One region of the Allobosea sp. P1_B10 genome, then DNA from elsewhere that is predicted to be linked to it. Evidence: predicted binding sites of a transcription regulator. Region 1 holds the regulator's gene; each other region holds the start of a gene.
What was found. Region 1 encodes LexA, which represses DNA repair genes until DNA is damaged. Its sites were predicted from a motif close to TGTTCNNNNTGTGTTCNG; they were not measured.
Positions count from the first base shown of each region.

Region 2: the regulator LexA is predicted to act here: its motif matches at 1,538-1,555, upstream of AC1D2L_RS13135 (helicase-related protein).
Region 3: the regulator LexA is predicted to act here: its motif matches at 1,979-1,996, upstream of ruvC (crossover junction endodeoxyribonuclease RuvC).
Region 4: the regulator LexA is predicted to act here: its motif matches at 1,457-1,474, upstream of ssb (single-stranded DNA-binding protein).

Region 1 is NZ_JBFTZP010000004.1:302,724-306,494, reverse strand. It holds gene AC1D2L_RS12060 (ComEC/Rec2 family competence protein) at 1-869, shown strand, start outside; gene lexA (transcriptional repressor LexA) at 952-1,656, opposite strand; gene AC1D2L_RS12050 (molybdopterin molybdotransferase MoeA) at 1,739-2,950, opposite strand; gene moaC (cyclic pyranopterin monophosphate synthase MoaC) at 2,950-3,432, opposite strand; gene trpC (indole-3-glycerol phosphate synthase TrpC) at 3,429-3,771, opposite strand, start outside.
Region 2 is NZ_JBFTZP010000005.1:49,456-53,226, forward strand. It holds gene AC1D2L_RS13125 (DUF3108 domain-containing protein) at 1-335, shown strand, start outside; gene AC1D2L_RS13130 (alpha/beta fold hydrolase) at 503-1,393, shown strand; gene AC1D2L_RS13135 (helicase-related protein) at 1,615-3,771, shown strand, end outside.
Region 3 is NZ_JBFTZP010000013.1:76,976-80,746, reverse strand. It holds gene ruvB (Holliday junction branch migration DNA helicase RuvB) at 1-277, opposite strand, end outside; gene AC1D2L_RS21595 (GNAT family N-acetyltransferase) at 298-789, opposite strand; gene ruvA (Holliday junction branch migration protein RuvA) at 786-1,403, opposite strand; gene ruvC (crossover junction endodeoxyribonuclease RuvC) at 1,443-1,958, opposite strand; gene AC1D2L_RS21580 (TSUP family transporter) at 2,112-2,891, shown strand; gene AC1D2L_RS21575 (YebC/PmpR family DNA-binding transcriptional regulator) at 2,996-3,742, opposite strand.
Region 4 is NZ_JBFTZP010000016.1:53,900-57,670, forward strand. It holds gene AC1D2L_RS23095 (DinB family protein) at 281-844, shown strand; gene AC1D2L_RS23100 (hypothetical protein) at 1,044-1,394, shown strand; gene ssb (single-stranded DNA-binding protein) at 1,559-2,113, shown strand; gene AC1D2L_RS23110 (Myb-like DNA-binding domain-containing protein) at 2,431-2,610, shown strand; gene AC1D2L_RS23115 (cytochrome c oxidase subunit II) at 3,122-3,771, shown strand, end outside.

The DNA of each region.
Region 1 (3,771 bases):
CGTTCGGCCTGCTCGGCAACGCGCTGGCCTTGCCCTTTGTCTCGCTTGTCGTGATGCCGGCTGCCGTGTTCGGCGTGCTGGCCTACCCGTTCGGGCTCGACTGGCCGGCCTGGGCGGCTATGGGGTTGGCGTCGGAGTTCGTGCTGAAGCTGGCACATTGGGTGGCGACCATCGACCATTCGACGCTCGTCATCCCTGCGTTCGGTCCAGCGGCGTTGATCTGCTTCTCGCTGAGCCTGCTCTGGGCAACGCTCTGGAGCACCAAGCTGCGCCTGCTGGCCATCCTGCCGCTGATCGCCGGTGTCGCCGTGGCGGCGAAGCCCGAGCGCCCCGATGTGCTTGTCGAGCGCGACGGCTCCGGCATCGCGGTGCGCGGCAGCGACGAGCGATTGATCGTTGCCGGGCGGCCGAGCGCCTTCGTCATCCAGCAATGGCTGAACGCTGACGGTGACAATCGCGCGCCGACCGATGCGAGCCTGCGCCAGGGCGCCGCCTGCGATGCGCTGGGCTGTGTCATCCGCACAAAGGACGGCCGCAGCATCGCCTATGCGCGCGAGCGGCTTGGCATCATCGAGGATTGTGCCCGCGCCGACCTCGTGGTCACGCCGATACCGTGGTCAGCGCCCTGTGCCGCCAAGTTGGTCGACCGCATTGCGCTGGGGCGCGATGGCGCGACCTCGCTGATATCGAGGGCAGGCGGATGGCGCGTGCTCCAGGCCGAGCGCGCCGATGTCGAGCGACCTTGGACGCGCACCGGCGGCAGGGCCGCTGCACCGTCGAGTTCTCGTCCGAGCCAGCAACCGGCAGCAGTGGCGCCGGTGAGCCCGGCGAGCGAACCTGCCGATGCCGGAGAGGCCGAGCCCCTATAGAGCGCGCGCCGCCTCCATGCGGAAAGCGTCGCGCAACGGCCAATCCGGGTCGGTCGCGCGCTTTCCAAGCGCATTCAGCTTGTCAGTAGCGTCGGAACAGGTTGACCAGCCGACCCTGGATCTTGACCCGGTCGGGACCAAGTACGCGCGTCTCATATGCGGGATTTGCGGCTTCGAGGGCTATCGATGAACCACGCTTGCGCAGGCGTTTCAGCGTCGCTTCCTCGTCATCGATGAGGGCGACGATGATATCGCCGGTATTGGCCGTATCCTGGCGCTTGATGACGACCGTGTCGCCATCGAGGATGCCGGCCTCGACCATCGAATCGCCGCGAACCTCGAGCGCGTAATGCTCGCCGGAACCCAGCATGTCGGCGGGCATGGAGACGCTGTGGCTGCGGCTCTGGATCGCCGAAATCGGCGTACCGGCGGCGATGCGTCCCATTACCGGGATCGCCACCATGTTGCGCGCGTCCTCCTCAGGCGGCGCAGCGGCCGGCTTGGCCTTGCTGAGCCCGCCCTGGACGATCGATGGGCTGAAGCGCGGGCGACCGGCCTGTCCGCCTGCGATGCCGTCCGGCATCTTGATGACCTCAAGCGCGCGGGCGCGGTTGGGTAGCCTGCGGATGAAGCCGCGCTCCTCCAATGCCATGATCAGGCGGTGGATGCCCGATTTCGACTTGAGGTCGAGTGCGTCCTTCATCTCGTCGAAGGAAGGGGGGACGCCGCTCTCGCGGAGGCGTTCCTGAATGAAACGAAGCAGTTCGAACTGTTTGCGTGTCAGCATGGTCCCAGCGGGCGCTCCCTCGAGCAGATTCGAAACAAATCAAGAACGGTATACACGTTCGCGTTGTGTTCTGCAAGCAAGCTCAGCGCAGCCGCAGGATCCGGCATGCGTCGCCGCGCTTTGCCGGCTCCGCCAGGACCGGTCGGATGGTCAACGCATCGGCGCGGGCGAGCAGGCTCAGCATCGAGGAATCCTGCTTCGAGAACGGCGTCACCAACCAGCCATCCGCGCTCCGGGTCAGCTCCGAGCGGACATAGTCCTCGCGCTCATCGTTGGCCGCCATATCGGTTTCCAGGGTGGCTGGCTCCGAGCGGTCGCGCTCGGGTTCCGGCATGCCCAGCAGAGCCTCGATCAGCGGGCTCACGAAGAGATGGCCGCAGACGATAGACGAGACGGGGTTGCCCGGCAGGCCCAGCGCGACCATGCGGCCGAGCCGGCCCATCATCATCGGCTTGCCCGGCCGCATGGCGATCTTCCAGAAGCCGAGATCCATGCCCTGCGCCTTCAGCGCCTCCTGGACCAGGTCATGCGTGCCGACAGAGGCGCCGCCCAGCGTGATCAGCACATCGGCGTCGACAGCCTTGGCGCGCTCGATCTTGGCGGCGAGATCGGGGTGGTTGTCGCGCGCGATGCCGAGGTCGAGCACGGTGCCGCCGGCCTGCTCGACGATGGCCGCCAGTGAAAAACTGTTGGAGGCGACGATCTGGTCGGGTCCGACCGTCTCGCCCGGCAACACGAGCTCGTCGCCGGTGGCCAGGATCGCGACCAGCGGCTTGCGTCGGACGGGCAGCGTGGGGTGCCCACCGGCGGCGGCGAGGCCGAGCGCCGCGCTGTCGAGCCGGCGTCCGGCCGGCAGGAGCACGTCACCTTGCGAAAAATCGAGGCCGGCCGGGCGGACGAAACGGCCTTTGGCCGCGCCCTCGCGGACCGTGATCGTCGCGCTGCCGACGCCGTCGGCGTTCTCCTGCATCAGGATGGTGTCGGCGCCTTCGGGCATCGGCGCGCCGGTGAAGATGCGCACGGCTTCGCCGGGGCTTACAGTGCCTGCAAAAGCGCGGCCGGCGGCTGATTCGCCGATGACGCGCAGTTGGGTGGCGGGGCGGAGATCCTCGGCGCGGGCGGCATAGCCATCCATGGCCGAATTGGCGAAAGGCGGCTGGGTTCTCAGGGCGGTGACCGGCGCTGCCAGGATTCGGTCCGTAGCGCGCGCGAGAGGCACTGTCTCCGCAGGCGTCGTGGCAGGCACGCTGTCGAGCAGCGCCTTGAGTGCGACCTTGACCGGGGTCAGTGCCATCAGCCGGGCGCAGCCTCGTAGGTTCCGGATTTGCCGCCGGATTTGTGGACGAGGCGGATGCCCTCGATCCGCATGCCGCGATCGACAGCCTTGACCATGTCGTAGACGGTGAGGCAGGCCACCGAGACGGCAGTCAGCGCCTCCATCTCGACGCCGGTCTGCCCCTTCATCTTGACCTCGGCGCGCACGCGCACGCCGGGCAGCGTCTCATCGATGGTGAGATCGACGGCGACCTTGCTGATCAGCAGCGGGTGGCAGAGCGGGATCAGTTCATGGGTGCGCTTGGCGGCCATGATGCCGGCGAGGCGGGCGGTGCCGAGCACGTCGCCCTTCTTGGCGTCGCCGCGCCGCACGATGTCGAGCGTCTCGGGCAGCATGATCACGAGGCCCTCGGCGATCGCGATACGCGAGGTCTCGGCCTTGTCGCCGACATCGACCATATGCGCCTGACCCTGCGCATCGAGGTGGCTTAGGCCGCTCATGCGCCGAGCAGTTCGCGGGTGGCCTGCGCGACGTCCGGCTTACGCATCAGGCTCTCGCCGACAAGGAAGGTCTCGACCTTGCTCTGTTTCATCCGCAGCACTTCGGCATGGCTGAAGATGCCGCTCTCGCAGACCACGATGCGGTCGGCCGGCACCAGCGGTGCGAGCCGCTCGGTGACTGCGAGGTCGACATGAAAGCTGCGCAGGTCGCGGTTGTTGATGCCCAGCAAGCGGCTGTCGAGCTTCAGGCCGCGTTCCAGTTCGGCCTCGTTATGGACCTCGACGAGGACGTCCATGCCGAGGTCGCGGGCTGCCGTGTTGAGGCTGCGCGCCGCCGCA
Region 2 (3,771 bases), on a different contig from region 1:
ACCGCACCTTGCCGATCTTCGACGGTGCGGCACGCTACGACATCAAGCTGAGCTATGCCGGCACGCGCGAGGTCAAGATGGAGGGCTATAGCGGTTCCGTCGCGATCTGCCAGGCGCGCTATGTCCCGATCGCCGGACACAGGGCGCTTCGGCCCAGCACCAAGTTCATGGCCGAGAACAAGGAAATCTCGACCTGGCTCGCCCCCGTCGCGGGCACGAATGTGATGGTGCCGGTGCGGATCTCGGTGAAGACGATGATCGGGACCGCGGTGATCGAGGCCTCGAGCTTCAAGGTCGACCCCGGCTTGACGGCAAGCACGACCAAGGGCAACTGAACGTGGCCGCGACGGCCTGAGCGCTCTCCTGTCGTCGCAACCTGGCGCTCGCGCTGGGGTTGCAGCTGTGGAGAAGCGTTTCGGGACTGGTGCCATGTGCCGGCGACGGATTGCGGCTCCTGCCGACGCAGCGTTACCCTGCGCCGACGCCAGCATCCGGAGCCGTTATGTCCAGTGACTTTGCCACGCCTCCAGGCTTGCGCCATCGCCAGATCGCGGTGCGCGACACCATGCTGCATGTTGCGGAGATTGGCGCGGGCGGGACGCCGGTCCTGCTGCTGCATGGCTGGCCTGAGTTCTGGATGACATGGCTGCCGCTGATCAACCGGCTGCATCCCGATTTCCACCTGATCGCGCCGGATCTGCGCGGTTTCGGCGACAGCGCCAAGTCCGCGGACCCGCGCAGCGATGTCGGCGCCAACAGTCATGCCGACGACATGGCGGCCCTGCTGGCGATGCTGGATTTGGGCCCGGTCGGTGTCGCCAGCCACGATGTCGGCTCCTATGCCGCGCAGGCCCTGGCGCGCCGGCATCCCTCCCTCGTCGACCGTTTGCTGTTCTTCAACTGCGCGACCTCCAATGTCGGCGCGCGCTGGGTCCATGACGGGCATGTCAACGAGGTCTGGTACCAGTCCTTCCAGCAGCTCGGCATGGCCGAGGCACTTGTCGGGCTCAGCCGCGAGAGCTGCGCCTTGTATATTGGCTACTTCCTGCAGCACTGGTGCCATCGCAAGGACGCCTTCACGCCGGCCTTCGAGCTCTGGATCGACAATTTCATGAAGCCGGGCAACCTGCGCGGTGGCTTCGACTGGTATCGCAGCCAGAACGCCCTGCGGCTCGCGGCCATTGACGGGCACCCCACCCCCTCGGTGCGGATCCATCATCCGACGCGGGTGCATTGGGGCCGCCACGACCCGATCCTGAAATCGGAATGGGCGGCCTTCGTGCCGGAGCATTTCGACAAGGTCGAGGTCAGCTTCTGCGAAAGCGCCGGGCATTTCGTCCATGTCGAGGCGCCAGACGAGGCGGCGCAGGTGTTTTCCGAGTTCTTCGCCTGAGGCGCGTCGGCTCCGGCCTGTAAACGCTGTCCGACCCCTCGTTTCGCCGCGAGCCATGACTAAGTAAGCGCTTGCGCGATGGGCCTCGCCCTCGCGAGGAGAACAGAACCCGATTCTGCCGGAGTCAGCGATTCGGGCCTGCTTCGTTCGGGACTCGTTCCTGAATCTGATATAGAGGCCGCACCCTGCCTGGGCGAGCCGTCACGATTGGTCGCGTCTTGATTTCACCTCGCTCCCTGCCTCGTTCCGTCCGGGCCAATGGCGTCACCGCCGTCCTCGGACCCACCAACACCGGCAAGACGCATCTCGCGATCGAGCGCATGGTGGCCCATCCCACCGGCATGATCGGCCTGCCGCTGCGCCTGCTGGCGCGCGAGGTCTACCAGCGCGTGGTCGACAAGGTCGGGGCCGATGCGGTCGCGCTCGTCACGGGCGAGGAGAAGATCAAGCCGGAGCGGCCGCGCTTCTGGGTCTGCACGGTCGAGGCGATGCCGCGCGATCTCGCGGTTGATTTCGTCGCGGTCGACGAGATCCAGCTCGCGGCCGATCTCGACCGTGGCCATGTCTTCACCGATCGCCTGCTCAACCGTCGCGGCCGAGCCGAGACCATGCTGATCGGCGCCGGCACGATGCGCCCGCTGATCGAGCAGCTGATGCCCGGCGTCAACGTGGTGACGCGCCCGCGCCTCTCGCAATTGCTGTTCGCCGGGGACCGCAAGATCACCCGCCTGCCGCCGCGCTCGGCGATCGTCGCCTTCTCGGTCGAGGAGGTCTATGCGATCGCGGAGCTGATCCGGCGCCAGAAGGGCGGAGCCGCCGTGGTGCTGGGCGCCCTGTCGCCGCGCACGCGGAATGCCCAGGTCGAAATCTACCAGTCTGGCGATGTCGATTACCTCGTCGCCACCGACGCGATCGGCATGGGGCTCAATCTCGATGTCGATCACATCGCCTTCGCGGCCGACAAGAAGTTTGACGGCCATCATTTCCGCAAGCTCAACCCGGCCGAGTTCGGCCAGATCGCGGGGCGCGCCGGCCGACATCTGCGCGACGGCACCTTCGGCACCAGCGGTCGCTGCCCGCCCTTCGATGCCGAACTCGTCGACGCGATCGAGAATCACCGCTTCGAGCCGGTGCGGCAGCTGCAATGGCGCAACACCGATCTGGACCTGCGCTCGGTCGCGGGGCTTCTCGACAGCCTCAATGTACAGCCGACGGAGCAGGGCCTGACTCGCGCGCTGATCGCCGAGGACATGACCACGCTCGAAATTCTGGCGCGCGACCCTGACATAAAACCACTGGCGCAGGGGCGCGCGGCAGTCGAGCGACTCTGGGAAGTTTGCGGCCTGCCCGACTATCGCAAGATAGCGCCCATGCAGCATGCGGACCTCGCGACCACGCTTTATCTGAGGCTGATGCGCCATGGCAGGCTCGATATCGACTGGTATCGGGCCCAATTGGCCGCTCTGGACCGCACGGATGGCGAGATCGACACGCTTTCGGCGCGCATCAGTCAGGTGCGGACCTGGACCTTCGTCGCCAACAGACCTGACTGGTTGCCTGAGCCAGAGCATTGGCAGGGGGTTGCGCGTCTTGTAGAGGACAAACTGTCGGACGCTTTGCACGAGAGGCTTGCCAGCCGTTTTGTGGATCGGCGCACGAGTGTGCTGATGCGTCGTTTGCGGGAGAATGCAATGTTGGAGGCTGAGGTCACCACGGCGGGCGATGTGCTCGTCGAGGGCCAGCACGTCGGGATGCTGCAGGGGTTTCGCTTCACAGCGGACCCGAAAGCCGGCGGGCCGGAGGCGAAAGCCCTGAACCTGGCGGCTATGAAGGCGCTTGGGGCCGAGATCGAGGCGCGCGCGGCGCGTGTCGTGCTCGCCGGCGATGACGCTTTCGTGCTCTCCCATGACGGGTTGCTGCGCTGGGTCGGTGAACCCGTGGCGCGGCTCGTCGCGGGCGACAAGGCGATCGCGCCGCGCCTGCGTCTTCTCGTCGAGGAGAATTTCACGGGTCAGGCCCGTGAACAGGTCGAGGCCAGGCTCTCGCTCTGGCTGAAGAATCACATCACCCGCCTGCTCGGGCCGCTGCAATTGCTGGAGGACGCCACGGCGCTCACCGGGATCGCGCGCGGCATCGCCTATCAGGCGGCGGAATCGCTGGGCGTGCTCGAGCGCGCCAAGGTCGGCGAGGAGATGAAGGCGCTGGACCAGGAGGGCCGCTCGGCCTTGCGCCAGCTCGGCATCCGCTTCGGTGCCTTCCATCTCTATGTGCCGGCGCTGCTGAAGCCGGCGCCGCGCGCGCTTGCCGCCCAGCTCTGGACGCTGAAGCATGGCGCCCCTGAACTGACCGGGCTCGACGACATCGCCCATCTCGCGGCG
Region 3 (3,771 bases), on a different contig from region 1:
TGGTCAATTGCGCCGCGAGGTCGCCGGCCTTGGCGATCACCGGGCCGGAGGTCGAACGGAAATTCACGCCGAGCTCGCGTGCCACGATCTGAGCCAGCGTCGTCTTGCCCAAGCCCGGCGGCCCGACGAAGAGGACGTGGTCCAGCGCATCGCCGCGCGTCTTGGCAGCGTTGATGAAGACCTGGAGATTGGCGCGCGCGGCAGCCTGCCCGGTAAAGTCGGACAGCGACAGCGGCCGCAGCGAGGTCTCGCTGTCGTCGTCGCGACGCTCAGGCATCACAAGGCGGCGCGGCTCGCTCACAATGCGATCTCCAGTTCGAGCGCATCGCGCACGGGGATGTCCATATAGCCGGTCCGCACGATCGTGGGGATCACCGAGCGATACACGTCGATTGCCTCGACATAGAGGCCCGAAAACCGAAAGCCGTGCCTTTGATAGAAGGTAAGCCCCGGAATATTGTCGTTGGTCACCATGGCGCGCAGCCTGACCGCGCCCTTGGCGCGCGCGGCGGCCTTGACGGCTTCGAGCAGCTCGACGGCGATGCCCTTGCCGGGATTGAGCGACAGCAGCGCACAGAGAAGGGCGGTGTCGCCATCGGTCGTCCAGCTTGCGAGCGCGAGCGTCGCGCCCTGATCGTCTTGGAGCCCAAGCAGGTCGATCTCGGCACAGTCATAGGTGTTCAGGCCGATCATCATGCGATGAGAGCCCCAATTGGCCATCATCAGCGCAAGGAAGTCGTGTTTGTCCTCGACCGGACGGATGATGAAGGGAGGCGCGCCGGCGCTCATTTGGAGAGCTCCTTCAGGCCCAGCTTGATCAGTTGCGCGGTACCGGCGCCCTCGCCCGCCTCTCGCGCCGCGGCAGCGACCGCGGCAACGGCCTGCGCCTGCGGATAGCCGAGATTGCTCAGCGCCGAGACGGCATCGGCCACAGGCTGAGGTAGTTTGCGATCCGCCAACGCGCCGGCGAGTTGCGCCACGCCCGGGTCGATATGGCCGAAGGCGGGCGCCTTGTCCTTGAGCTCCGCGCAAAGCCGCTGGGCGAGCTTGGGCCCGACGCCGGGCGCGCGCGCCACCGCTGCCTTGTCATTGGTGGCGATCGCGGTAGCGAGCGCGGCTGGCTCGAGCGTCGACAGGATGGCGAGCGCGACCTTGGCGCCGACGCCCTGCACCACCTGCATCAGGCGAAACCAGTCGCGCTCATTGTCGGACATGAAGCCGTAGAGACGGATTGCGTCCTCGCGCACATGCGTCTCGATCGAGAGCGCGGCCGCCTCCCCGGGCTTGGGCAGGCGCTGCAGTGTCCGCGACGAGCACTGCACGACATAGCCGACGCCCTGGACGTCGAGGATGACGTGATCCTCGCCATAGGAATCGATGACGCCTTTCAGCTTGCCGATCATATGCGGATTCCGCTGCGTTTCATCCGGGTGAGGCTCATCTCAGGCGCTCGCACGCATCTGCGCCACGAGCGAGCGCATGCCGCGATGCTGGGCATGGCAGATCGCCACGGCGAGCGCATCCGCCGCATCGGCCGATGTGGTGTTCGCCTTCGGCAATAGCACGCGGATCATCATCTGGACCTGCTTTTTGTCGGCGTGACCGACACCCACGACGGTCTTCTTGACGAGATTGGCGGCATATTCGGCGACGCTCAGCCCTGCGATTGCGGGGACCACCATCGCGATGCCGCGCGCCTGGCCAAGCTTCAGCGCCGATTGCGGATCGCGATTGACGAATGTTTCCTCGACCGCGACCTCGTCGGGTTCATAGGAGGTGATCACCCTGGCGAGGCCGTCGTGAAGCTGCCGCAGGCGCTCAGACAGCGGCAGCGTGCCGTCGCTCTCGACGCAGCCGCAGCCGACGAAGGAGAGCTTGCTGCCCTCGGAGAGGACGATCCCCCAGCCCGTCTTCCGAAGGCCCGGGTCGATGCCGAGAATGCGAATCAGTGGCGCCATGACGGGCTCAGCCTAATGCTTGTTTTCGTTTTGTGCTCGTCCAGCCTTCGCATCGATTCAGTGAGCAGATTGATAACATCACAAGGAAACGCTTGATCGCCTGCACGATCGGACGATGGTGAGCGCAGCCTTTGCCTCCGCTTGCGTGATCCGATGCCCGCCCTCCTCGCCTCAATGTTTCCCGGCCTTTCAGCGACGGGCATCGCAATCCTGCTTGCAGCCACCCTGCTCGGCGGGCTCGTACGCGGCTTCACCGGCTTCGGTTTCGCCATGGTGTTCATGCCCTTGGCCTCGATCGTGCTCGGCCCGGTCGCGGCGCTCGGCCTGATCTGGTTCATCGACCTGCCCTTCGCATTGCCCATAGCCGCGCGCAGCGCCAAGCAGGCGGAATGGCGCGAGGTGCTGCCGCTGCTGCTGACCGCGACGCTCGCCCTGCCCGCCGGCATCTGGCTGCTGATCTGGCTCGACCGCGAAACCATGCGCTGGATCCTGGCGGCGCTGGTGCTGACGGCGGTCGCGCTGATGGCCTCGGGCTGGCGCTATCACGGCCGCCCCGGCATCCCTCTTTCGCTCGGCGTCGGGGTGCTCTCGGGGCTGTTCAACGGCATGGCCTCGATCGGCGGCATGCCGCTCGCCGTGTTCTGGCTCGGCGCCCAGCGCAACGACCGTCACAAGAGCCGCGCCAACCTCCAGACCTTTTTCGGGATCTCGACGCTGATCTCGGGCGCCGTGCTCTGGTACAAGGGCATCCTCACCCTTCAGGCGGCGATGACGGCGTTGCCGTTGTTCGCAGTCTACGGAGCCGGCCTGTGGGCCGGCGTACATGGCTTTCGCGTGTCCTCGGAGGAGGGATTCCGCAAGATCGCCTATCTCGTGATCTTCCTCAGCGCCTTCGTCAGCCTGCCGTTCTGGGACGGGCTGATCGGGCGGTAGGCCTCGCCGTCATTGCGAGCGTAGCGAAGCAATCCAGGGGCGGCCGAGCTCTACGTCCGACTGGATTGCTTCGCTACGCTCGCAATGACGGTGTGCTCGATGCCTCAGGCGCCGAGCTTTGCCATGATGTCGTCGGCGATCTCGAAATTGGCGAAGACGTTCTGGACGTCGTCGTCATTGTCGAGCGCTTCCATCAGGCGCATCATCGAGGCCGCCTTCTCTTCGTCCAGCGGGGCCGTCGTGGTCGGGCGCCAGACCGGCTTGGCCGAGGCAGGCGCACCCAGCGCCGTTTCCAGCGCCTTGGAGACCTCGTTCAGGGAATCGAAGGCGCACAGGATGGTGTGGCCGTTCTCGTCGCTGATGACATCGTCGGCGCCGGCTTCGATCGCCGCTTCCATGACCTTGTCTGCGTCGCCGGCGGTCAGCGGATAGCTGACCTCGCCGACGCGATTGAACATGAACGACACCGAGTTGCTCTCGCCCATCGCGCCGCCCGACTTGGTGAAGTAGGAGCGCACGGCGGAGGCGGTGCGGTTGCGGTTGTCGGTCAGCGCCTCGACGATGACGGCGGCACCGCCGGGGCCATAGCCCTCGTAGCGAACCTCGTCGTAGTTGTCGCCCTCGCCGCCGGCCGCCTTGTTGATGGCGCGCTGGATGTTGTCCTTGGGCATGTTTTCCGCGCGCGCGGCGATCACAGCCATGCGCAGGCGCGGATTCATGTTGGGGTCGGGCATGCCCAGCTTGGCGGCGACGGTGATTTCGCGTCCGAGCTTCGAGAACAGCTTGGCGCGTACCGCGTCCTGCTTGCCCTTGCGGTGCATGATGTTCTTGAACTGGGAATGGCCGGCCATGGGAATTCAGCCTCTTGGTCTGAGATCGG
Region 4 (3,771 bases), on a different contig from region 1:
GCATCCGGTTTTGGGGTCAGGCGTAGAGATAGGGCAAATGCCCGGCCATGCCAGTGTTGCGGTGGTGCTAAGATCTGGCGGCTGGCATGTCTATCACGCAGCGCGGGAGAGTTGGTTCCCCTGTCCTGACAGCTGATGGCAGGAGCGGGCGGTAGTCTCGCGCGAGGATGGGGCTGAGTTGACTGCTCCTCGTCCCCGGTCATCCCGGGTCTCCCTGCGGTCGCCCGGGATGACCGGCGGGTGAGCTATCAAAAGGTGATCGGCCCGGAGGGAGCCTGCGATGAACGAGACGCTGCCCTATCGATCGATGGCCTACAACAATGCCTGGGCGAACCAGCGCCTGCTGACGTCCTGCGCCGGGCTTTCGCAGGACGAGTTCGAGGCCAGGCGCACAGGCTTCTTTCCGAGCCTCAGAAAGACCCTGAACCATATCCTGGTGATCGACTGGTTCTATGTCGACGCGATGGAGGGCGGAAGGCTCGGACCCGATGCCTGGATCGACGATGAGCCATGCCTGACGGTCGCCAGCCTGCACGAGGCGCAAGCGGCGGTCGACCGGAGGCTCATCGCGGTAGCCGAAGGCCTGAGTGGGGCGGGGCTGAGCGGGATCGTCGCGGTGAACCGGCATACGCGCATCCAGCATGAGCGGATGGACCGGCTGCTGCTGCATCTCTTCCAGCACCAGACGCATCACCGCGGACAGGCCCACGCGATGCTGAGCGCAACATCGGTCGCGCCGCCGCAACTCGATGAGTTCTTTTCGGAAGGCGAGGCGCCGCTGCGGGCAGGGGAGTTCGCTACGCTCGGATTCAGCGAGGCTGCGATCTGGGAGCCCGGCCGATAGTCGGGCGACTGCCGCACCGGGAGTTCGCATATGCCGTCATCCGCGATTGGCGCGGCGTCGCCGCTTGTCCGGCATCAGGGCGAGTGTCGGCGAGGGGGGGCGCGGTGACGAGTGGGCCGCGAACAGAATTTTGCCGTGGTCGGGCGCTCTTGATCATCGCCGCGCCAGAACGCGGCGGCCGGAAATTGCGGGAACTCGAATGCGTCATTCAAAAGCGGGCATCGCCATGGCGGCAACGCTCACGCTGGCTATCTCAGGCAGCGCGAGCGCCCAGCAGGCTGCGCCGGAAGGCGACTGGCCCGCCATCAAATGCACGCGCTACAAGAAATCCTATGCCGAGGCGCTGGCAAAATTCGGCCCGCGAGGGCTTGGAAAGGCCTTCCTTGAGAGCCACGACGCTTTCCTCGCCTCGGGATGCACCGCGAAGACCGATGTCTGCCCGCGTTCGACGGAAGAGCTCAATCTCGCCAATGTCCTGGTCATCCTGAGCATGAACCAGGGCATGGCCAGCACCTTCGTACCGTTCAACTGCCGCAAGCCGCCCGCATGAGCGTGACTGAACGCCTTGCGGCAGACTCAGCTCCGATTGTCGCGAATTCGGTTGACAACATGTCGAACAAAAAGAGAACATGAATTGATGTGGCGCGGCCGGGCGAATAGGGTCCGGCTCCGGCTGGACGCCGATCTCGCAGTGCGCAGGAAATGGAGCCTCACATGGCTGGTAGCGTGAATAAAGTCATTCTGGTCGGCAATCTCGGGCGCGACCCCGAGGTGCGGCGTCTCGGCAGCGGCGAGCCGGTGGTCAACCTGCGCATCGCGACCTCTGAAACCTGGCGCGACAAGCAGTCGGGCGAGAAGAAGGAGCGCACCGAGTGGCACTCCGTCGTGATCTTCAACGAGAACCTTGCCAAGGTCGCCGAGCAATACCTGAAGAAGGGCTCGAAGATCTATATCGAGGGCCAGCTCCAGACCCGTAAGTGGCAGGATCAGTCGGGCGTCGAGAAGTACACGACCGAGATCGTGCTGCAGCGCTTCCGCGGCGAGCTGACCATCCTGGACAGCCGCGGGCAGGGCGGTTCGGACGAGTACGGCGAAGGCGGCGGCGCTATGGAGGATCGCTCCGGTGGCGGTGGCGGCTCCTTCGGCCGGCAGAGCCCAATGGGAAGCGGCGGATCGCGCCAGCCGGCGATGTCGGGCGGCGGCGGTGGCGGTGGTGGCGGGCGACCGTCCTCCTCGTCGAGCCATCTCGACGACGATATCCCGTTCTAGTCTGCCGATGGGGCGCAGGGCGTAACATGCCTGTGCTGACGGCATCGATATTCGAGAAAAGGCCGCCGAGTGCGGCCTTTTTTTGTAGTTTGCGATAGGTTGAAGAGCGGTCGAGAATACCGTCCCGGGCCGCCCTGCCTGCGAATTTGGATTGAGGCGCGGTCGTCGGGCTCGAACGCGTCGTCGCCGAGCAGCTTGCGCTCCGGACGCTGCGCTGTGCTGGCTTGCACGCGTCGATATCTCAGGCCCATTTCGCGACCAGCACTGCTATAGGTCGCGCGATAGCCGGGAATGCCCCGGCAGAGCAGGAGCAGACTGTGACCGAGCGATTTGAACGGCATCGCCAGCCTTGGACACATGAGGAACTCCAGAAGCTGAGGTTGCTCGCCAAGAAGGGGATGGCGCTGAAGGCCATTGCGAAAGCGATGACCCGCAGCGAGGAATCGATCAAGGACCGAGCAAAACTTGATGGCATCGGGATCGCAAAGCTCCGTTAGTCGGAGGTGCGGCAGGGCGCCTGCGACGCAGAGCTTGCGCCGTCGTTGCGAATGCGAGCCGGGCTGGAGATTGTCGGTCGCATCGCGGCTCGCGCATCAAAGCCAAGAACAAGCCAGCGTGTCTGCGCCCGAATACGGTTCCGGCGGCGGCGTGATGCGGTGTTGCATCGATTGACAACCTTCACGCGCAGGATGACAACATGTTGCATTGGGCCGGGAGCTTGAGTGTGCTTCGGTCTGACTGAGGGGTTGTCGGCGTCGGACGTGACGCATTTCCCTTGATGAGCCGAAGGTCGGCCATGATGAGCACGAAGCCGCATACGGGGTCGTCAGTTGCGCTTGTCGGCGCGCGCGCCCGTTGGCTGGCGTGCCCGCGCCCGGTTTCGGCTTGCGCCGCAGAGTGGTTTCACGGTCGAAGATGCATATGACTACCTAGCGCTGCGACGCAATCCCCGCGCCGCGGCGTTGCCTGGCTCCTGTTCATCGCCGCCCTCGGCAAGGATGGAAAGGGATGGGTATCGCGGTCGTCCTGGCTCTGGTCGTTGTCGGCTCGGTGGTGTTCCACTTCATGAGCCCGTGGTGGTGGACGCCTATCGCGTCCAACTGGGGCTATATCGACGACACGCTGATCGTCACCTTCTGGATCACCGGCGTCGTCTTCGCGGCCGTCGTGCTGTTCATGGCCTATTGCGTCCTGCGGTTTCGCCACCGCGAGGGCATTCGCGCGGCCTACGAGCCCGAGAACAAGCGTCTCGAATTATGGCTCGCGATCGGCACCGGCATTGGAGTCGCTGCCATGCTCGCGCCGGGCCTCGTCGTCTGGAAACAGTTCGTGACGGTGCCGGCCGACGCTACCTCCGTCGAGATCGTCGGGCAGCAATGGCAATGGAGCTACCGCCTGCCGGGTGCGGATGGCCGGCTGGGCGCGACCGACGTCTCGCATGTCACGCCGGAAAACCCGCTCGGCCTCGCCGCCAATGATCCCCATGGCCAGGATGACGTGATCATCCAGGGCGACGCGCTGCACCTGCCGCTCGGCAAGCCGGTCAAGCTGCTGCTGCGCTCGATCGACGTCCTGCATAATTTCTATGTGCCGGAATTCCGCGCCAAGATGGACATGATCCCGGGCTCGGTCACCTATTACTGGCTGACCCCGACGCG